2 regions of the Syntrophomonas sp. UBA1041 genome follow, and region 2 is predicted to be linked to the other one. Evidence: riboswitches for the same ligand, from Rfam matches in the RefSeq annotation. Region 2 holds a riboswitch; the other holds the start of a gene.
What was found. Region 2 has a riboswitch for thiamine pyrophosphate ahead of B2633_RS09015 (thiamine-binding protein). Riboswitches for the same ligand answer to the same signal wherever they lie in the genome.
Positions count from the first base shown of each region.

Region 1: another riboswitch for thiamine pyrophosphate. It lies ahead of thiD (bifunctional hydroxymethylpyrimidine kinase/phosphomethylpyrimidine kinase); the one in region 2 lies ahead of B2633_RS09015 (thiamine-binding protein).

Region 1 is NZ_DCEA01000115.1:7,860-18,634, forward strand. Features, by position in the region: gene B2633_RS16720 (hypothetical protein) at 1-692, shown strand, start outside; gene B2633_RS16725 (hypothetical protein) at 818-973, shown strand; gene B2633_RS16730 (hypothetical protein) at 1,250-1,702, opposite strand; gene B2633_RS16735 (DUF3795 domain-containing protein) at 1,882-2,328, opposite strand; gene B2633_RS16740 (acyl-CoA dehydrogenase family protein) at 2,493-3,632, opposite strand; gene thiD (bifunctional hydroxymethylpyrimidine kinase/phosphomethylpyrimidine kinase) at 3,956-4,750, opposite strand; TPP riboswitch at 4,942-5,054, opposite strand; gene B2633_RS16750 (serine hydrolase domain-containing protein) at 5,456-7,216, shown strand; gene B2633_RS16755 (TVP38/TMEM64 family protein) at 7,217-7,924, opposite strand; gene B2633_RS16760 (TIGR04282 family arsenosugar biosynthesis glycosyltransferase) at 7,921-8,643, opposite strand; gene B2633_RS16765 (DUF4418 family protein) at 8,655-9,089, opposite strand; gene B2633_RS16770 (ABC transporter ATP-binding protein) at 9,115-9,792, opposite strand; gene B2633_RS16775 (ABC transporter permease) at 9,793-10,775, opposite strand, start outside.
Region 2 is NZ_DCEA01000063.1:14,951-25,725, reverse strand. Features, by position in the region: gene B2633_RS09045 (HU family DNA-binding protein) at 1-43, opposite strand, end outside; gene B2633_RS09040 (Nif3-like dinuclear metal center hexameric protein) at 296-1,411, opposite strand; gene B2633_RS09035 (tRNA (adenine(22)-N(1))-methyltransferase) at 1,395-2,096, opposite strand; gene B2633_RS09030 (NUDIX hydrolase) at 2,215-2,625, shown strand; gene B2633_RS09025 (eIF2B alpha/beta/delta subunit family protein) at 2,618-3,436, shown strand; gene B2633_RS09020 (TrpB-like pyridoxal phosphate-dependent enzyme) at 3,630-4,991, opposite strand; TPP riboswitch at 5,143-5,253, shown strand; gene B2633_RS09015 (thiamine-binding protein) at 5,314-5,604, shown strand; gene B2633_RS09010 (ABC transporter permease) at 5,576-6,358, shown strand; gene B2633_RS09005 (ABC transporter substrate-binding protein) at 6,371-7,363, shown strand; gene B2633_RS09000 (ABC transporter ATP-binding protein) at 7,388-8,113, shown strand; gene B2633_RS08995 (acyl-CoA dehydratase activase) at 8,117-9,112, opposite strand; gene B2633_RS08990 (CoA protein activase) at 9,090-10,220, opposite strand; gene B2633_RS08985 (acyl-CoA dehydratase activase-related protein) at 10,180-10,775, opposite strand, start outside.

The DNA.
Region 1 (10,775 bases), on a different contig from region 2:
AAGCCGGGGAAACCGCTTCTTTGTTAGCCAGGGCTATCGAAGACAACGGCTGGGGTAAATCCAAAATCCCCAGCCGTCACCGGCTTCACACCCATCCTGATATCGGATATAAAAAGCATAATACTGCGCGGAGTTTTTCTGCAAATATTGAAGAACAATACCTGGAAGCATTGATTGAATATGCCTGTGCCATGATAAAATCTAATGTTGCCCCGGACTCCAATACTGGACTGGCGATTGTGATTCCGGAAAGAATGGCAAACCCTGACGATCTGATTACATATGCCTATCGGGTTAAAGAGAAGTTTGTCAGTAAGGATGAATCTTTAGAATTAGCAAAAATGCCCGGCATTTATTTATTCGAGTTGAGCGGCAACGGCAAAGGGATAATCGGTGCACTGGCCGGAGCGGGACTTCGCTTTACTGGTAATGATGGACAATTCAGAGGCAAACTGAAGCTCGGTAATGAAGAATACTATATTGCGACAGTGAAGGAAATCATAGAAAAAACCTATGTCGAACAGGTCAAAAATATGGATTTCGGTAATCTAGATAATAATGAGTATGTACGTATGGGTGAAAAAGTAAAAGTCGTCCTGCTTGATCATCGATATACATTAATGGTTTTTCCGACTGATATAGAGCACCCCAAATGGCAGACCAGCACCACCCATATGTTGCGCATGTTTTAAACGCGGCGAGAAGGATTATGAGGATGGGGCCATAATATCTCATGAGATATTAGCCTGGATCGGAGATGTGAAATAGAATGTGGCTTATAACAGACAAAGGAGAGCGCGAGTTTTCTGGAAGTAAAATGGATTGGGATGTTGTGGCTCAAATTGCTGAGAACTGCCCCGGATTTGAACCAGATGATGAAGATGAGATCGTGGCCGATGAGGCTGTCTCCTGCTACAATTGTCGCTACCGGCGCTGGACGATGAATTCTTTTTGTTGTTTACTGCTCACTTAAAAATGGTGCTCAACGCTTCAAGCCTCAGGCTTCTCTTCACCCCTGCGGCATTTCTTGTTATGGCGCGGCATGTCTAAAACTGCAGCCCAAGCACAGCCCGTTATAGCATAAGATAAAATAGCTCCTCCGCATTCAGGGCAGCCGCCTCTGCTCCCCTTGCCCCTTGTATGTCCCAGAAATGCCTCTATGCCCTGCTCTTTTATATTCTCCCCCATACTAAATAGTATTGGCTGCGGCAGCGCTTATCCAGGGGATTCAGGGATAATCGCCCCGCATCTACCGGTTGTCAAGTCGAACAGGGTTCGTAACTAAATATTTTTTAAATAGCAATCCTAGTGTGACTCCAAAAACGACAGCACCGGATATATGTATATAGTAATCACTTAGAGACCTTATTGGGATATACTTACCTTCAATAGTCGATGTAAATAAAAGTTCAGTAAGCACCCAAGATAATAAACCTATGGTTAGACCTTTAAGAATTAAATAATCTTGACCGAGCTTCTGAAGCAGATAATAAAACACAGTCCCGATAAACCCGCCAAATATAATATTTACAATGACCCCGATAATCACTGTAGGCCTGTCAAATGTCACAAAAAGGCTATCCAACTGGTAAATACTGTACTGTCCAATACCAAACGATACCAGCAGCCGGGTGAAGATCTCCCCTGGCATAGTGGATAAAGCACCTAATAATGCTGCTATCAACGGTTTATCGTTGTTCATTAAGGTCTTCCCTCATTCTGCCCGATTCATAATTGAGAACTGCAGCTGACATAATACTGACACTGCTATTGTGGCTAATATCAATACTATTTATTCCGCTTATAGAAGCATCGTAAGAGGTGCAAATGGTGCATTGATCGATTTAGCATGGGACCGGGCTAAATTTAGTTCTGTAGTAACTACTCCTCGCCCCAACGGTATTTTTTATTCTGGCGCAGTTTGTCTAGACTGCACTTTAGGCACAGCCCGTTATGACAGCAGATAACCCCGCCGCATTGAGGGCAGCCCCACTTCTCCCTTTGCTTTGCCAGGAATTTCTTCATGCCCTGTTCCTTGATTTGTTCGAGGTTTTCTACCATACTCATATGGTATTTGCTGCGGTAGCGCTTATCCAGGGATTTCAAACGCCTGCAGGGATAATCCCCGCATTCAAAGCAAAACTTCACCCGTCCTTTCCCCAACAGTTCGCAGTGCTTTTTCATGAAGATACAATTCTTGCCGCGCGGCAGGCAGCCGGCGCAGTACGCCTTTTTGAATCCCTGTTTCTTCAGGTCGTTTTTCAGGGCCAGATAATTGACGCATAGTGCGCAGTTCATCCCACAGGGGGCAATGAGTCTTTCTTCCATATCCAGACACCCCTCGATTCAAAAACATGATCAGTACCCATATATTCGGAGCAATTGCAAAACACTTTACACCTGCTCGATAACAGGACATCTAAACAAAGGGTGCGGTTCAAGCAGAAAGAACCACACCCTGAGACTGAAACCCCGTCTTATGATTTTATTAATTAGCGCAAGGCCGCACCGGCGATGATCATACGCTGGGCTTCGGAGGTGCCTTCGCCGATTTCGGTCAGCTTGACATCGCGGTAGAGGCGCTCCACCTTAGCCCCGGTCATGAAGCCGTATCCGCCTTGAATCTGAACCGCCTTGGAAGTGTGCCGGGACGCGCATTCCGAGCAAAACAGTTTGGCTTTGGAGGCAGCCAGGCTGAATGGTTTGCCCTGGTCTTTCAACCAGGCGGCATGCATATACAGGAAACGAGCTGCGTCGATATCGGTGGACATGTTGGCGATAAACCACTGTATGGCCTGCTGCTTGGCGATAGGCTTGTTAAACTGCACCCTCAGCTTAGAATACTGCACAGATTCATCCAGACAGCCCTGGGTCATGCCGGTGGCCATGGCAGCAATGCCTATGCGGCCGACATCAAGGGCGCTCATAGCGATCTTAAAGCCGTCTCCCTCTTTGCCCAGCATACAGGAAGCCGGCACAGCGCAGTCTTTGAATACGACTTCAGAGGTTTGCGAGCCTCTAACCCCCATCTTATCGAAATGTTTGCCTACTATAAGTCCCGGGGTCCCTTTGGGGATCAAAAAACCGCTCATCCCCTTGGCACCCAGGGAACGGTCGGTATAGGCGAATGCCACGAACACATCTGCCACAATGGCGTTGGTAATGAAAGTCTTGGTGCCGTTGAGTATGTATTCATCGCCGTTTTTCACCGCCGTGGTAGTGGCCGCACTGACATCGGTTCCCGCCCCCGGTTCGGTCAGGGCAAAAGCGCCTATAACCTTGCCGGCTGCCAGACCGGGCATATATTGCTTCTTCTGTTCTTCATTGCCAAAAGTGCCTATGGGGTGTCCGACGAGGCCGTAGCTGTATGAATGGAGAAAGCTGGTGCTGGCGCAGGCGCGGGCCAATTCTTCGGTGACCATCATGGTAGTCACAAATTTTTCTCCGCCGCCGCCGTACTCGGCCGGATATGATATACCCATCATACCCAGTTCTCCCAACTTCTCAAATATCTCTACAGGCTGGCGGCTGTTGGCGTCGATCTCCGCGGCTGCGGGTTCTACGTACTTCAAAACGAATTCGCGGATGTTTGATTTAATAAGTTCCTGTTCTTCCGAATACATGAAATCCATAAATACACCTCTTTCATCTTAAATCATACCAATACTTGCCATGACAAAAAGATGCTGAGACCGGCGAAATAAAGATATCTATCTTTCAGTTTATCAGCACTCTTGTCCTAAATCCACACCCAAATTCAGCGTGAATCTGTGGACATATCTTTATTGCTGGTTTTGTTAAAAGGTAAATAGTGGAAAGGCCTCCAGTTGGGAATGCATACTGAAGGTAGATGCTGCAATGAGCAAGACAATACTGAAGTTCCTGGGAAGTGGTGATGCTTTCAGCAATGGAATGCGATTGCAAAGCTGCATTCATGTGAAAACTGATTCCCAGGCTAGCCGTCAGTACTGTAAAACTTGTGGAAATGATGCACCGGACCCGCCCCGTGGCCCAGAGAAATACTATTGTCAATGGCTTTGGTCAGATACTCTTTGGATTGACCCACCGCGCTGATCAAATCGTTACCTAAAGCCAGATGGGCTGCTATCGCCGAGGATAGGGTGCATCCTGTCCCATGGGTATTTTTGCTGTTTATGCGGGGGGCTGAAAACACGGTCATTTTTTCACCATCGAAAAATACATCAACTGCATCGCTCTGCAGGTGCCCGCCTTTTATCAACACGCTGCGGGGGCCCAAAAGGTAAAGCTCCCTGACCGCCTTTTCCATTTCCTCCTGATTTGTAATTGGTTTTCCAAGCAGGGCCTCCGCTTCCGGTAAATTGGGGGTGATGATGGTGGCCATTGGGAACAATTCCTCTTTTAAAGCCTCAATCGCCGCCTGCTCCAGCAGGGCACAACCGCTTTTAGAAATCATCACCGGATCCAGCACGATATTCTGTGCGCCCCATTCTTCCAAGGATAGAGCAATCTGACGAATGAGACCGGCGTTAGCCACCATCCCAATTTTAACGGCGTCAACCCGAATATCAGAAAAGACCGCATCAATTTGGGCTTTTACCATTTCCCTACTCATTTCCGCTACCTTTATGACAGCCTGAGTATTCTGGGCTGTTACAGCCGTGATCACACTCATCCCATAGGTGCCCAGAGCCGCAAAGGTCTTAATGTCCGCCTGGATCCCGGCTCCGCCGCTGGAATCAGAGCCGGCAATGGTTAACAGGTTTTTCAAATCAAATCTCTCCTCTGGCATCCAGAATATTCACAATACCGGCAAAGCCACAAAATTAAAAGGCAGCAATAAACTCTTCCTGGCATGCGATGACAATGCGTCGCTCCTGGCATGGCAAAAATCCGAGAAGCCATCCTTTTACCTGTGGATCAAAAAAGCATAGACCCAGATGAAAGGTCTATGCTTTAATAATTTCAGCCTGTAAACCTTCCCTACGCTGGTATTATCCAGATCAGGTTAAAGGGTCAAGGGATTCATCGGTCCCTTATCTCAGCCAGCCTTTCCAGCTCCCCCGGTGCTTATGGAGTTGTTTAGGATGTTATCACATAAATTATTAATCTTCAAGAAAGATTAATGCTGTTCGGGTGATCCTATATATCAACGCGACGGATTCCACAAGGGTTTAGTTTATCATAATCGTCAAACGCCTCTCCTATCGCTATCTTGAAAATGATTTCAGGCCCGGCTTTCTATATATAAGTAACAACGGCAGCGGGCACCAGTCCCTACGCTATTCCAATAGCAGCATGCCCGCCTCCAATATGCCCGCTGGAGCCGGTTGCGGGTATGGCGGAATTAATCATCCGGGCCGCAAAAACAAGCAAACAAGACAAAGTTAATCATTATAAGGTAAATTTAAATGAGCAGATAGATTCCGGGTTGGTCCGATACAATATTGTTTAAAGAAGTCTTGGGAGGATGTTTATGAAAAAGTTTTTAAGCATATTCATTTCGCTACTTTTGATCTTCTCAGTAACAGGAACACCTGCCTTGGCACAAAATTCTCAGGAAATCCGCAATGAATTGAATAATATGGTAGACAGCATGTCAGGGCCGGGCCATGCAAAAGGAGCGGTCCTGTCTATCGTAAAGAACGGTAGAATTGAACTTTGCCAGGGATACGGTTTCGCTGATGAATACAATGGCATTGCCGCTGATGGAGAAAAGACCGCCTTTCGCATCGGATCGGTCTCAAAGACTTTCGTGGCAGTGGCAGCTCAAATCCTCCATCAAGAGGGCCGCTTGGATATGAATCGTGATATTTCTGTCTACCTTGATTCTGATTTTCCAACCCTCTCATATCCTGTAACCATGCATCAGCTGCTTACCCATACGGCCGGATTTGAAGACCGGGTGACAGGCATGGCAGTTCGCAATGTCAGTGATACCGAACCCCTTGCCGCCAGCGTGCGCCAATATCTTCCCGCACAGGTGTTTAAACCGGGCGAAGTAGTCTCATATTCCAACTACGGAATTGCGCTGGCCGCTTATGTGGTTGAATGCATTACAGATCAGGATTTTGCCCAGTACTGCCGGGAACAGGTTTTCCTGCCTTTGGGAATGACCAGGACGACCTTCGAGCACATGCACGATGTTGTCTATGTTTCCAAACCATACCTGCCAAGCGGGGAAGAAACCCTCGAGCCTTATATGAATCTCTATCCGGAAGGTTCCGCCGTGTCTACCGCCGGGGATATGGCAAAGTATATGCAGTGGCTTTTGGACAATGAGGATACCCGTGTCTTAACGGCCAGGTCCAAAGAAGAAATATTCAGCAGGCAGTTTTCCATGTCAGAAGAGTTGGAGGGAGTCGGCTATACCTGGAACAGGAAAACAAGAAACCACGCGGTGTATTATGACAAAAAGGGAGAGACGCTGCATTTTTATACCCGCATCGCCTTGTTTCCACAGGAACAAACCGGGGTTTTTCTATCTTTCAATACCTATCTTCCTGAACATGAAATCGATGCGGTAATACAGAAGGCGGCAGACTTGCTGTATGGCGAAGCAACACGGCCGGCTCCCGGTTCGGGTGCAGCCACTATCGATATTAGCGGCCATTATGCAAACAACTGGTCAAGTTTCAAAACGCCAGAAAAAATCCTGCGGTATCTGGTACCGGGAAAAATGCTGCATATAAGCGGGTCGCAGGATAGCGGTTATTTCATAAACGACGACCGGTTGACTCTGATCGGAGCAGATACCTACGCTTCGAATATGGGCATTTTGAAATTCCAGAAAAAAGCTAAAACAATCATGCTGGCTACCGAGTCGGCAATAACTTATTCCAAGCTTCCGTTTTGGCAGCAAAGTTACATTCAATTATTTATGCCACTATTATTTTTTATAATAGTTCTTACTTTTCTTTTCAGAGAACTGATTCGTCTGTTGCAGAAGAAAAAAACAAAACACAATCCTATTTTACTGGTATGCTCTCTGGTTCAGTTCCTTTCATTCTGTGCGCTCTGCCTGCTGATATATAAAGGTATTGCAACCTTCTCGCTGCTTGCTTTTGCTCTATATATGAAAATATTCGGATGGCTGATCCTGGTCGCCTGTGCATCGGCACTCATATATACGATCTATGTAAAACCAAAGAACCACACTCTGAATCTGTTACCGATAATTTGGAATCTGTCAGGAATCTTATTCTGCATATGGATGTTTTTATTTAATATTCTTTAATTATCTTCCACTGATTGCCTTTTGTTTTTGGCGATCCCGCCATATTTGTTTAAACATAAAAATAAATGCGCTGAGGGCAAATACCATCAGTAATCCAAACACTACCGTTTTCACACTTCCTACCAACATATCCCCTACGTATGAATATACAAGGGTGGCAGGTAATTGGCCCAGCCCGGTTGCCCAAAAGAATTCCCAAAATCCCATAGAAGTAAGTCCGGCCGCATAACTTACCACATCAAAGGAAACAAAAGGCAGTAAGCGAGCGATTAATACTGCCCATTTTCCGTAATGCTCAAAGAACTCGTCTACTTCAGCAAGGGCGCCCCGCGTAGTAAATTTCTCTACCACTGACCGGCCATAAATTCGAGCGATCGCATAGCATAGGGCAGCTCCAGCCATTGCGCTGGACCATGATAATATAGCACCTTTAATCCAGCCAAAAAGGCCGGCATTGGCAAAGGTAATAATAAATGCCGGTAGGGGGGCGGCAACCGATTGAATAACCATAAGTAGAAATGAAACGACAGGCGCCCATATGCCGAAGGATAAAATGTAATCCTTGGCTGCTTGAACGTTAACCTTCGACAATGTACTTACAGCTTGATTCATCCCGTTATGAAGGGGAGGGACCAAATAGTATAGCGCTACCGGCACTAATATCAGTAATAACCTAAACCACCAACTAGTCCACCATGATTTTTTCATTTACTGCATCCTCCTCGCCATGTAACAGACTTGTTTTTAACTGCATCCCGGTCTCCTCTCCCTGAGTAGCCATATTTTTTTATTAATTGTTCAGTATAAACACAGGTATCCGTTCTATTGACTCCTGTATTGCGGTCATAATAATCAACTATATCGTACCAGGTATCAATATCGCGCCTGGTTTCCAACAAGCGTAAGCTTAGGCCGGATTTTTTCGCCTTATCCAGTGTCTGATCCAGAACCTGGGGGCTGCCCCAACTTATTCCCGCAAAAATCTCGGGATGAGCTGCTTTAGTCCCCAGCAAGTAATAACCACCATCATAACAGGGTCCTAAAACCATGTCTGATTGCTCCAAATCTTGAACCGCCTTGTAAACAATTCTGAGTTCTAAATCGGGCAGGTCGCTGCCAATTACTATTACCGCCTCATACTGCAAAAGGGTTTGCTGCACTGCATGATACATCCTTTCTCCCAAATCTTCGCCTTTTTGCGGAATATATGAGACTTCCAAAACATGATCCCCAAGCTTATAAGCATCCGGGCTGGCATAGTAGATATATAAAGGCAGTTCAGACTCCAAGACCATGGCGGTCAAATCCTTGATGCACAAGCGCTGAAACTCGGCGCTTTCATATGCTTCGAGGACTTCATGCAAGCGATTTTTGCAAAAACCGGGTATGGGAAGCTTGGTCATCATTACTACAGCCGTTTTTAGCACTTTAATCCCTCTTACAGAATCAGCTTATTGGTCTTATCGCCATTGCCGAAAATATCTAAAAGGCCTCCTGCAATAGCTAAAGCGCCACCGGCCTTAAGCCATAAAGCGGTAGTATTACATGCCATTTCAGTATTTCTGCAAATTCCTATGCCGATAACCGATTCATAGGCATTGGCAATAATCATAATTCCTATCAAGACAACTACCCCTTGTATTTTTTTATGATCTACTTTAGAGAAATACGCTGCTATTGCAGCAGCCAGCAAGATCAAGGCCAATGCAACCGATGCCTGACCGCTGTAAAAACATTTCATATGCACCATGGTTCCATTTTGCAGAGTAAGCAAACCACTGCATACGGGCGCCCAGCTGAAAACTGCCCCCAGAACAAGCAGTGACGCCAGCAGTTCCATCCCCAATATAACCTTTGATAAATGTTCTTTCATAATGTACACCTCAACAACCCGTTTACTACTGCTGCGGTTTTACTGCGGCCAGTTTTCCGCCCTCCAGCCGATACTGGAAAGAAGCCTCTTTGGTCCATTGATTATTATGCGTTACAATGACTACTGCACTGCCCTGCTGGTTGGCTTCTAAGAATAACTGTACGATTTCACGAGCCCAGAACTCATTCAGGTCATTGGTTGGTTCATCGGCCAGAATAAGAGCAGGGCGGTTAATTAGTGCACGGGCTACCATGGCGCGCCTCCTTTGACCGCCGCTCAGCTGATAGGGAAGCAGATCCTTATGACTCGATAATCCCAACCGTGACAGTAAATATAAAATTTCCCCCAAATTATCCTTGCTTTTTTTAACCAGCGAACGTGTAAACTCCAGGTTCTCCTGTAATGTCAGGGCCTGAATCAGGTTGGTCTCTTGAAAAATAAAGCCTATCTTTTCGGCCCGTAAATTGGTCAATTGCTGATCAGTCATTAGACTGACATCTTTTTTGTTCAAATATAGTCTTCCTTGGTCAGCTTTAAGCAGACTTCCCATTACGTATAGGAGCGTGCTTTTGCCAATTCCAGAAGAACCCTCAACGGAGACGAGATCGCCGGCGTTCACCACCAGATCAACATTTCTCAGAGGAGTTAGCTTTTCGCCCGTAAAATAGCTCTTACTGACATTTTCAAGCCGACAAATTTCCATTTATTCTAATGCTCCCTGCGTAATTGCTTCTTGCGGATCAAGGCCGGCACTTTTCCATGCCGGGTATATGGATGCCAGGGAACCCAATAGTAATGCGGCTATAATCCCAATACTTCCGCCTTGTAGAGCCATTTTCAAAGTCCACATCCCGGTTGGCAGCACAAAGGCGTTTTCCAGCATATTTAGAACCGGGGTAATGCAAATACACGCCAGCAGGCTTCCGGCCAGACCGCCTGTAAAAGCCATGATCCAGGCTTCACTCACGATGAGCAGAAACACCTGCTTTTTCTGAATCCCTATGGCCCTCAGAAGGCCGATTTCACTTTTACGTTCCCTGGCCAGGGAATTGAATCGTCCCACCAAAGCAAGAACTGCAATCAGCAATGAAGCCAGGCACAAACTAAAAATGATTGCACTAATAGTGTTAATTTGGATTTTCATATTGCGTATGGTTTCACTGGTTGCAAACGTTTGTGCATTCAAGCCCGACTGGTTAATATGTTCAATTATTTGATCTGTATTAACGCTTGGCTCGCTCTTAATTAGAATCGAAGAAATAAGCTCACCGGATCCGGCATTCTTCCATAAATGTTGAAGTTCAGGAATATCGCCGGCCAGCTTTCGCGCAACATCAATATTGATAAATATGGTTCCGTCCATTCCGCTGCCGGTAGGATACAGGGTGCCTACCACATTAAAAGGTTTTCCCAAGATTGCAACTATATTGCCCAGACGAGCTTCAACCTTGCTGCCGATAACAACCTGATCATCCCCTAAAACGCCGATATTCTGCTCGTTAAAATACGGTTTTAATATAAAATCGGTCGTTACATCATATCCCACCAGGCGAATTTCTTCTCCGTAACTACAGCAGCCTCCGGTCAGGGTTTGAGTGAAAAATTGGGGGCTTGCCTGGGCAATCCCGTCAATTTTTAATAATTCCTCCACTATAGATTCAGGCATATAGATATTAGCCGGATCTG
Region 2 (10,775 bases):
CTGCCTTCTCCGCTATTGACTTAACAAGTTCCGATTTGTTCACGACATAGTCCTCCCTTATGTTATTTTATTAACCATATTTTACATTCCCCAAAAAAACGGCAATTCCTGCTATTAAAAATCTTTTTCGGAATTTTTTTTGAAAAATATAGGCTTAAAACTGTTATATACATTTTACCTGTTAAAAAAGGCTTTTATGCATGGAGTCCCAATTTTACGGTGCATTCCATTTTATTCCATTTCGAGGCATCCTGCCGGGATATTGGCACAATTGCATATACTGTTGCCTTATCGATTATAAAAGCCTAAAACAAGGGCTTTCTTTCAGTTTGAGAATCTCCGGGGAAAGCTTTTGATGTCTGCATTCATCTTCCAACAGAGCGCTTACCAGAGCGATCATATGCTTCTCCAGTTCCTGATGTCCGGCATCGATTACGTTCATACCCTTAAGGCGCGCTTCTTGAGCTTCATGGTATTTTACATCCCCGGTTATGACCACATCGGCCGCTTCAGGATTGATCCGTGCCAGCAAAGACCCTCCGGAACCGCTGATCATGGCGACCCGCTGCACCATTTGTCGATAATTTCCTACTACGCGAACCCCCTGGCAGCCAAAAACCGTTTTAACTTTTCCGGCCAGTGACTCCAGTGAGCAGGGCTGTGCCAGCCGGCCTCTGCGTCCCATACTATAAATACGGCCGCCGTTAGCCAGACGGTAAACGTCGTAAGCGACCTCCTCATAAGGATGCGCGGAGTGCATGGCCTTGAGCACCCGATTTAAACCGCTCTGTTCTACAACTGTCTCCAGACGGTATTCCTCAACCTCTTCCAGCACCCCGACAGAGCCGATAAATGGCTGACTTCCGTCCTCAGGACGGAAGCTGCCGATTCCCGGGGTGCGGAAACTGCAAGCCGAGTACTTGCCGATATGCCCGGCCCCTGCCTCAGCCATAGCCTTTTGCACCGCTTTTACATGACTGAACGGTACATAGACCACGACTTTGCATAGTTCATCCCGCTGGTCCGCCAATAACGGCTCAATGTCCTGTAATCGCAGCATTTCTGCGAGGTGCTGGTTTAAACCCTGGGGGGCCGCATCCAGATTGGTGTGCGCTGCGTAAACCGTTATGCCTTTGGCAATCAACTCATATACCATCTTCCCCCAGGCCGTATCCGCTTCCAGTCTTTTAACACCCTGAAAAAATAAGGGGTGATGGGTGATGATCATATCCGTCTCGAGATGCAAAGCCTCTGCGAGCACTTCAGGCTCCAGCTCCAGAGCCACCCCCACTTTTTTTACCGGGGCAAGATATGAGCCCAGCTGCAGTCCGGAATTATCCCAGGATGCTGCCAGATAGGGCGGATAGTGGTGCTCTAATATCGCAGTGATATCCTTAACCTGATTTGCCATCGATTATTTCCTCCAATTCCCGGCCCATCAATTCATATTTCAGCCGCTTGCTTTGATTCTGGGGCTGTTTGGAAAGGGACAGGTTTTGACAGCGGGCTTTAAGCCTGCGCCGGCAATAAGTCAGGTACTCCAGTTCAATGCTGTCCCGGGCTTGGAGTAGCTGTGGCCCCACTTCCAACTCCAGGGCGGACAGCCGGTAGGGACGGTCGCCGGGCTGGTAGCTGAAAAGGACAAAGAAGCGCCCCCTGCTTCTTACCACCCGTTCATCAATGAGCGGCCAGCCCTTTGCGGCCAGCAAAAGGCGGGGTACCGCAGGACGGGTCATGGGCTGCAGGACCAAACGCGCAAATGATGAGGTCAGATGCCAGTCCCGTCTCAATATCTCAGCCATAAGGTCGCCTCCCATGCCCATGATGACGACAGTATGAACCTCACCCCAGGCTAAAGCCTCTAAGCCATTTCCTTGCCGGACCGCAATACGGTCTGACCAGGGTGAAGTCTCAATATGCTCCCGGGCGCGCTGATAAGGGCCATCCCCCCATTCAGTAGCGACTACCTGTGGAGCCAGACCCTTTTCCAGCAGAAAACATGGCAGCTGGCCATGGTCAGTTCCGATATCAGCCACCGCGCCGCCAGGGATGATCATCCGGCTGGCTGCCAACAAGCGTTGGTCAATAGTAGCCATGAGGGCTCCTTTCCATGTATTATAGTTAATATAACCCAGGCAAAATCGCGGGGCAAGCCAGTCCACCGAGTTATACGGTTCGAGCATTTCGTCACACCCATTTTTAAGGAGGTATATGATGGTTACCAACCATGTCATCACCTGTTTCATGGAAAGCCAGGGTAAAATCTTACTGTTAAAGCGCAGTTCGCAAGTGGGCTCTTATCAGCGTAAATGGGCGGGCTTGAGCGGATATCTGCCTGAAGGCCGCAGCGCATTAAGCCAGGCATATTTGGAAATAAAGGAAGAAGCCAGTCTGTGCAGTGATGACATTATATTGGTCAAAGCGGGGGCAATTCTGGAAGTACCCGATACGGAAGCGGGCATCATGTGGCTGGTCCATCCTTTTCGCTTTTATGTCAAGCACCCCGGAAGGATCATCATTGATTGGGAGCATGTGGAGTTCCAATGGATCGAACCGGAGGACATAAAAAAATATGACTGCGTACCGATGCTCTACGAAACCTGGCAGAGAGTGGCCGATGAATAGACAGGAGATGAAGGCCGGGCAGCTGGCTTTGGATCGTAAACATGGCGCCAGTTTTCTGCTGCGCCAGGCATTGTTGATTTTAAAGGACGAGGCCGCAGAGCTGCCCTGCGGAGACTGGCTGGACTACCTGGAACAGCTTACCGCCATGGCCCTGCGGCTGCAGGAAATCAGGCCTGCCATGGCGGCTATCAAGAATGGCCTGCAGGTTTTTATCGACGGCATGGCAGGCCTGAAAGCCGAGAGCGTGCCCTTTGAACCGGTAGATTCGGTCGCACGGCTGGTGGAATCCATTTTACACAGCCTGGACCTGAAATTCCATGATACCGTTATGAATGGAGCGGAACTGATCAAGCCAGGCGATCAGATCATCAGCTGCAGCTTCAGCGCCACGGTTTGCTCGGCGTTGATACAGGCCTCTGCAGCAGGCCGCAGCTTTGCGGCCTTGATCGTAGATGAGCAGTCTCAGGCGCAAGGCTTAAAATATGGAGAAATGATGGCTTCCGCCTTGCAGGCAGGCGGAGTCGGCTGTGATCTTGTCGCGGAGGATCGGCTAGATAGTATTCAGGGGGTCAGCCTGGGATTGGTAGGAGCTGACAGCGTGCTTTCCGACGGTTCATTGATCAATGGCTACCCCAGCCTGCAGTTGGCCAGAACCTGCTTTGAACGCCAGATTCCTTTCTATTGCCTATGTGAATCCCACAAACTGGCCTCAAGTTATCCCCCCCTGCCACTGGAAGAGGGTTTTGATCTGATTCCCGCCACTTATGTAACCGCTGTTGTCACTGAAAAAGGGATAATATCTTTCCCCTAGCCGTTGCCCGGTTTATTCAGGTTCAGATGTACCAGTTCACTTGTTAACCGAAACGATTCCCTGACTCATACCAGTAAAAGCTATAAAAATAACGGGCCAGGAGCCTTGCTTTAAAAAGCAAGAACCCCTGGCTTATTCAAATTATGCCTGAATGATAGATGGTACGTATAAAAGTTTGAAAGACAAATACAGCCTAAACCTGCGGGAGATTGCTGAGGCTCTTCTGCAGTTCCTCCTCAGGGAAATCAACGTCTTCGGTGATGCCTGCGAGGAAGTTGTCATATGCGCCCAGATCAAGGTTGCCATGCCCGCTGAGGTTGAAGACGATGGTGCGCTGTACCCCCTGCTCTCTTGCCTTCAGGGCTTCGTCGATGGTTACCCGGATGGCATGAGAGGACTCGGGAGCAGGGATAATGCCTTCGGTCCGGGCAAATAACTGCGCGGCCTGGAAAACCCCATTTTGATAAACCGCGACAGCTTCAATCAGGCCGTCATGATACAATTGGCTCACCAGGGGCGATTCGCCGTGATAGCGCAGTCCTCCGGCGTGAATTCCGGGAGGGCTGAAACTGCTCCCCAGGGTGTACATTTTCAACAACGGGGTAAACCCGGCTACATCGCCGTAATCATAAGCGAATACCCCTCTGGTCAGGGTCGGGCAGGCGGCCGGCTCGACCGCGATGAGGCGAAGTTGGCCGCCCTTCAATTTGTCCGGGATAAATGGAAAAGCGATCCCGGCGAAGTTGCTGCCACCGCCGCAGCAGCCTATCACAATGTCGGGATACTCATCCGCCATTTCCAGCTGCAGCCTGGCTTCCTGCCCGATAATGCTTTGGTGCAGGCAGACGTGGTTGAGAACGCTGCCCAGTGAGTAATTGGTATCCTCACGCCCGGCGGCGTCTTCCACCGCCTCGCTGATGGCCAGGCCCAGAGTACCGGGCATATCCGGGTTCTGGGCTAAAGCCTTGCGTCCGCTTTCGGTCAACGGGCTGGGACTGGGCACGCACTTGGCGCCATAAACCTCCATGGCTACGCGCCGGTAGGGCTTCTGATAATAGCTGACTTTAACCATGTAAACCATGGCTTCGATATCATACATTTTGCAGGCCAGGGATAAGGCCGTGCCCCATTGACCGGCCCCGGTTTCAGTAGTCAGGCGTTTGATCCCCTGGGCTTTATTGTAGAACACCTGGGGCAGGGCCGAGTTCAGTTTGTGGCTGCCCACCGGGCTTACGCCTTCATATTTATAATAAATATGACAGCTGGTATCCAGGGCTTTTTCCAGACCATGAGCCCTGAACAGCGGGGAAGGCCTCCACTTTTTATAAATCTCCCGCACTTCCCGGGGTATTTCGATATACCTCTCAGTGGATACTTCCTGCATGATCAATTCCCGCGCAAAAAGCGGTTCTAAATCAGCTGGCGCCAGGGGCTGTTTGCTATGAGGATTTAAACCCGGTGATAATGGTGTGGGCATATCCGCCTGAACATTGTACCAGAATTTCGGCAATTTCTCTTCAGGCAAAATGATTTTGGTGAGCTGTTCTCTACTCATCTCAGCTTCGCTCCTCTCATCTTATAAAAATATGATCTCCGCAGCGGCACGGGCCACTTTGAGGTTAGTATAGCACAGCAGTAAATATTTCAACAAGAATGTTTATATGATTACAGGTTGATTATCAGCGCCTCAGGGGAGTATAATAATTCAAACTACAAAGGGGAGCTGGAGCCATCCGGCTGAGAGTGGGTTAAATGCGGCCCTGACCCTTGAACCTGATCTGGGTAATGCCAGCGTAGGAACTAAGAGCCGATTGGTTCGCGCGAGACCGCTTTATTCAGATTAGCGGTCTCAATTATTTTGTAAAGGAGGAGATGGAATGGCAAATGCCAACCTCAGTCTGCAGGTTCTGCCCCGAGTAGCTGCGGAGCGGGTGTATGATGTTGTCGACCGGGTGATAGAGATGATTCAGGGCAGCGGCTTGCCTTACGCGGTCGGGCCTATGGAGACTACCATTGAGGGTGATATCGAGATTTTGCTGGAGCTGGTAAAAAAAGCTCAGGACATCTGCATTGCTGAAGGCGCTTCCTCGGTGATGTCGGTCATTAAGATCGACTACCGTCCGGACGGAGTAACCATTGATGAGAAGATACATAAATACCGCCCCTAAATTATACCCGGTCCTGGTTGTAATCCTGGCCATAGTGCTTTGGGATGCGGGGGTCAGGGTGAGCCGGGTGCCGGTTTGGATCCTGCCCGGCCCCGGGCAGGTGCTGCAGGCTATGGTTAACCATGCGGCACTGTTGTGGCATCATACCCAGACCACCCTGATGGAAGCCATGCTGGGTTTTGCGGCTTCAATAGCCCTGGCTCTTATCCTGGCACTTTTGCTGCATTACCTGACCTGGCTGTATCAGGCCTTATACCCGATTTTTATCGTATCCCAGACCATACCTCTGATCGTACTGGCGGTCTTGCTGCCGCTGTGGTTCGGCTGGGGCATCCTGCCAAAGATTTTGATTATTATCCTGGTATGCTTTTTCCCCATGGTAATAAATCTCTTTAACGGGCTGCAGTCGGTGGATCCGGATGTCCTGGACCTGTTTCGCTCTATGGGCGCCAAACGTTTAGCAACCTTTCGCATGGTGATTATGCCTGCGGCCCTGCCTTCCTTTTTCGCCGGGCTGCGTATCTCCGCCACCTACAGCATCATGGCTGCGGTAATCGGGGAATGGCTGGGGGCGCAGCGAGGTTTGGGATACTATATGACTTTGCAGCAGAAGGGCTTCGCTATCGACCGGGTTCTGGCGGCGGTGGCGATCATCTGTATATTGAGCTTGCTCTTGGTTAAAGCGGTAGATTTGCTGGAGTACTTGCTGGTCCCCTGGAATCGGAAGATTTATTCTCATCAATTATGGCAATAGGAGGAATATCAAATGAAACATAAAATAGTGGCTTTATTCTTGATGGCAGCGTTGCTGGCCTTACCGGGCTGCGGCAATACTCCCCCAACCCGGCAGGCCCCGTTGCAGAAGGTCACAGTGCTTTTAGACTGGTTTCCCAACACCAATCACACCGGGCTATATGTTGCTCAGCAACAGGGTTATTACCAGGCGGAAGGCCTGGATGTGGAGATCATACAGCCCCCTGAAGGCGGCCAGGTTCAGCTCCTGGCTGCAGGACAGGGCGATTTTGCCATATCAGCCCAGGAAGAGATCATTATGGCCCGCTCGCAGGGCATACCGGTGGTGGCCGTAGCCGCCGTCATCCAGCATAATACCTCCGGTTTTGCGGCCCCGCAGGACCGCGGCGTTAAAGCCCCGGCTGATTTTGAGGGCAAAACGTATGGAGGCTGGGGGTCCCCGGCGGAGGAGGCGGTTTTAAAATCCTTGATGAATAAATACCAGGCTGATTTCAGTAAGCTCAAGGTTTTAAACATCGGTTCAGCCGATTTTTTCACCAGCGTCCAAAAGGATATAGACTTTGCCTGGATTTTCTGGGGCTGGACCGGCATTGAGGCGGAACTTAAGAATATGCCTCTGAGCTTTATCAGCCTGCGTGAGGTCGAACCCCGCCTGGATTATTACACCCCGGTTCTGGTCAGCCGTGAGAACCTGCTAAACAGCAACCCGGACCTGGCAAAAAGGTTCATGAAGGCCACCAGCCGCGGTTATCAGTATGCGATACAAGACCCCGATAAAGCCGCGGAAATACTCCTGGGCAAAATACCTGAACTGAACCGCGATTTGGTTATTAACAGCCAGCGTTATCTGGCTGCCCAGTACCAGGCTGACGCCTCCCGCTGGGGAGAAATGCAAGCCGGGGTATGGCAGGGGTATGCTGATTTCATGTTTGAGAACGGACTGTTGTCAAGCCAAATTGACACTGCCACGGCCTTCAGCAATGACTTTCTGCCCGCAGCGCAATAGAGTCGGAAACGCAGGTTATTATTGATGATGAAACTAGAGGTAAAAGGGCTGTATAAAACCCTGCAGGGGGTTTTAACTTTAAATGATCTCTCCCTGGGTCTCAAAGAGCATGAGGTGGTCGTCATCCTAGGCCCCAGCGGGTGTGGGAAAAGCACCTTGCTGCATATTATCGCCGGCTTGATGCGTCCTGAACAGGGGCGGGTTTATATGGACGGGCGGGATCATACCGGCAGAACCGGCCGGGTCAGCTATATGCAGCAAAAAGACCTTTTGCTCGATTCCAGAACGATCATCGACAATGTCTCGCTGCCGCTCTTGCTCCGGGGAATCCCCAGGGAGCAAGCCCGGCGGCAGGCGGCAGCACACCTGGACGACTTCGGCCTGACCGGTTTTGCAAACTATTACCCCCGGCAGTTATCCGGGGGTATGAAACAACGGGCCGCCCTATTAAGAACCTACCTTTTTAGCAGCGACATCCTGTTATTGGATGAACCTTTTGCCGCCTTGGACGCTATTACGCGCCGCAAGATGCATCTTTGGCTTGTCGATCTGCAGCAGCGCTTTCGCTCCTCGGTTTTATTTGTCACCCATGACATAGAGGAGGCTTTTCTGATCGCATCCCGCATATATGTGCTCTCCGCTCGTCCCGCACAGGTGCGTCTGGAAATCGATATGAAGGCGGAACCCCATTCTCCGCTCTCGCTATACCAGGTTAAAGAACGGATTCTGGCAGTGCTGGAAGAAGATTGAGCCTTACCCCACCACCGCTTGCTCTTGGGCGGCCGGCTTGAGCGAAGTGTCCCATTTACGGCAGCGGTCGCCCCAATAGGCCAGAACCTCGCGGTCGCGCATTATACAGGCCACCTCGCAAAGGTTGGGGCATCCCTGGCAATCCAGACTGCGGGTTTGAAAATCGCCTTCCAAAACAAAATCGTCCCCTCTGAACCGGCTGTTTTTCATCTTTTGCGCCGTTTCTTCCCGGGCCAGTATGGCGGCGCCTACGGCGCCCATCACGTCATGATGCCGGGGAACGGCGACCGGCAGGGCCAGGGCCTTTTCAAAAGCCTTTCTGATGCCCCGGTTGGCAGCCACTCCGCCCTGGAATACCACCGGGCTGAGGATTTTTTTGCCTTTGCCCACATTGTTCAAATAATTCCTCACCAGGGCTTCACACAGACCCATAAGTATATCACTCATGGGATAGCCCATTTGCTGCTTGTGTATCATGTCAGACTCGGCAAACACCCCGCAGCGTCCTGCAATACGGACCGGCCGGGTAGACGCCAGGGCTTGCTCACCCAGATGCTCGATCGGCAAACCCAGCCGCGCCGCCTGCTGATCCAAAAAAGAACCGGTGCCTGCGGCGCAAACCGTGTTCATAGCGAAGTCATGCACGATGCCATCCCGTAAGATGATTATCTTGGAATCCTGCCCCCCTATCTCAATAACCGTCTGGCAGGCCGGATCGTAGTGGCAGGCCGCCACCGCATGGGTAGTGATCTCATTTTTCACCACATCGGCCCCCAGCATGATGTCCGCCAGGTGTCTGCCGCTTCCGGTGGCCCCTACACCCGCAATTCTGGCGTCTTGAGGCATTGTATTGCGCAGCGCCAGATAACCTTCGCGGATGGCATTGACGGGATGCCCGTTGGTTCGCAAATAAACCTTGGCCTTCACCTCTTGATTATAATCCAGCAGCACGAAATTACTGCTGACTGAGCCGATATCAACCCCTAGGAAATACTGCACTGTTTGTTCCTCCTTGTTGAAAAATACGGTAATTGCCCGGGGCCGCTTTGCGGCGCCTGAGCATATCGGTAAAGGCCTCCAAACGGGTTTGGATTCCGGCATTGCCGGAATGTTCATCAAAATACATGGTCATACAGGGAATCTGTTCTTCTTTGGCCACCCGGATCAATATGGTTTGGGCCACTATTTCCGGCATGCAGGTCAGGGGACCGACCTGAATCACCCCGTCATAACCTTCATGGGCGAAATCCACTGTGGTGCCAACCGTCTCCAAGCCGTGTCCCCCTACACTGCTGGCCAGGTAGGGGCGGGCGCAACCGGTTATGTACGGTTTGCGCGATTTGATCAGATATCCTTTAAACAAATGATCGTTTAACCACTCTGTCAGACGGATCGAATTAGTGACCTCCGCATTGAGCCGGCCCAGACTGCGGGCAATATATTGATTGGAGTAAGGTTCCAAAACCGTATAGACTTCCCCCACCAGCCCTATGCGCAATACCGGCTCATGGTGCTGTTCCAGCCGGTTCCAGCTGCCGATGGCATCGGATACGAATTCATCTATGATTTTGCGGCTCTGCGCCTGATCAATATGTAATAGGGCCTGATCCCACAGTTGTTCGGCCCGGTCTTTTTCCGTGGTGCGGGGCAGGATATAAAGGTAATGCTCCTCCGCCTTTTCCAATGCGGCCAGTTTATACCAGGCAAAACGTATGGCCTGTACAGCCTCCAAAAAAGACACATTTTCACCCAGCCGCTTAAGCTGATCTATAAGCTGGGATACTTTGGAATCAGGCGCTTCCAATATAACCATTTGAAAATCATAGCCCAGCTCCTGCAGTATATCCCTTTGCACTTGAGCATAATATCCGAATCTGCATGGCCCCCAGCCCCCTGCCATTAAAATGGTATCGGCGCCGGCCTGAAGCGCTTCGATATAATTGCCCAGGCCGATTTTTAAAGGCAGGCAGGTGAATTCCGGAGCATGTTTAATGCCCAGAGCCAGGGTATGCTCGGTAATAGGAGGCGGAACCACCACCTCACGACGCAGCCCCTCCAGCAGGGATTTAATGGGAATGTGCATGAAACCCATATGGGGAAAGGTCACTTTCAAACCCTTGCACCTTCTTTCTTCTCAACATGTCGCAAAAGGCTTCCAATCTGGTTACCAGGCCTCCTTCGCCGCTGTGCTCGTCTATAGTCACCAGCATAAATGGTTTATGCCTCACCTTGCGGGCTACAATGTCACCTACCATGGAATCCGGCCCACAGCCGAAACAGGCCAGGTATACTATGCCATCGATTTCAGGGCTTTTATCCATTACCAGGGCCGATCCCACTATCTTTCTGCCCAGGGTCCAAAACATTTTTTTAGGAAGCCGGGCGGCTTCCTCTTCCAGGTGTTCCCGGAGGCAGGACTCCAGAAACACCACTTTACACCCCATTTGCCTCAGTTTATCGGTCAACTGCAAGCTGATGGCAGGATCATACAGTGAATAACCGTGGCCTAAAACCCCCACACAGATATCGCTATCCGGGGACTCAGCCGCCGCTTCCCCATGTTTTTCCCATAGTTCGATGGCTTCCAGAGGCGAATAGCCTTGCCGGGTCCAAACCCGCATCCGCTTCATCTCGCGCAGGCCATGTTCATAAGCGGCCAGGA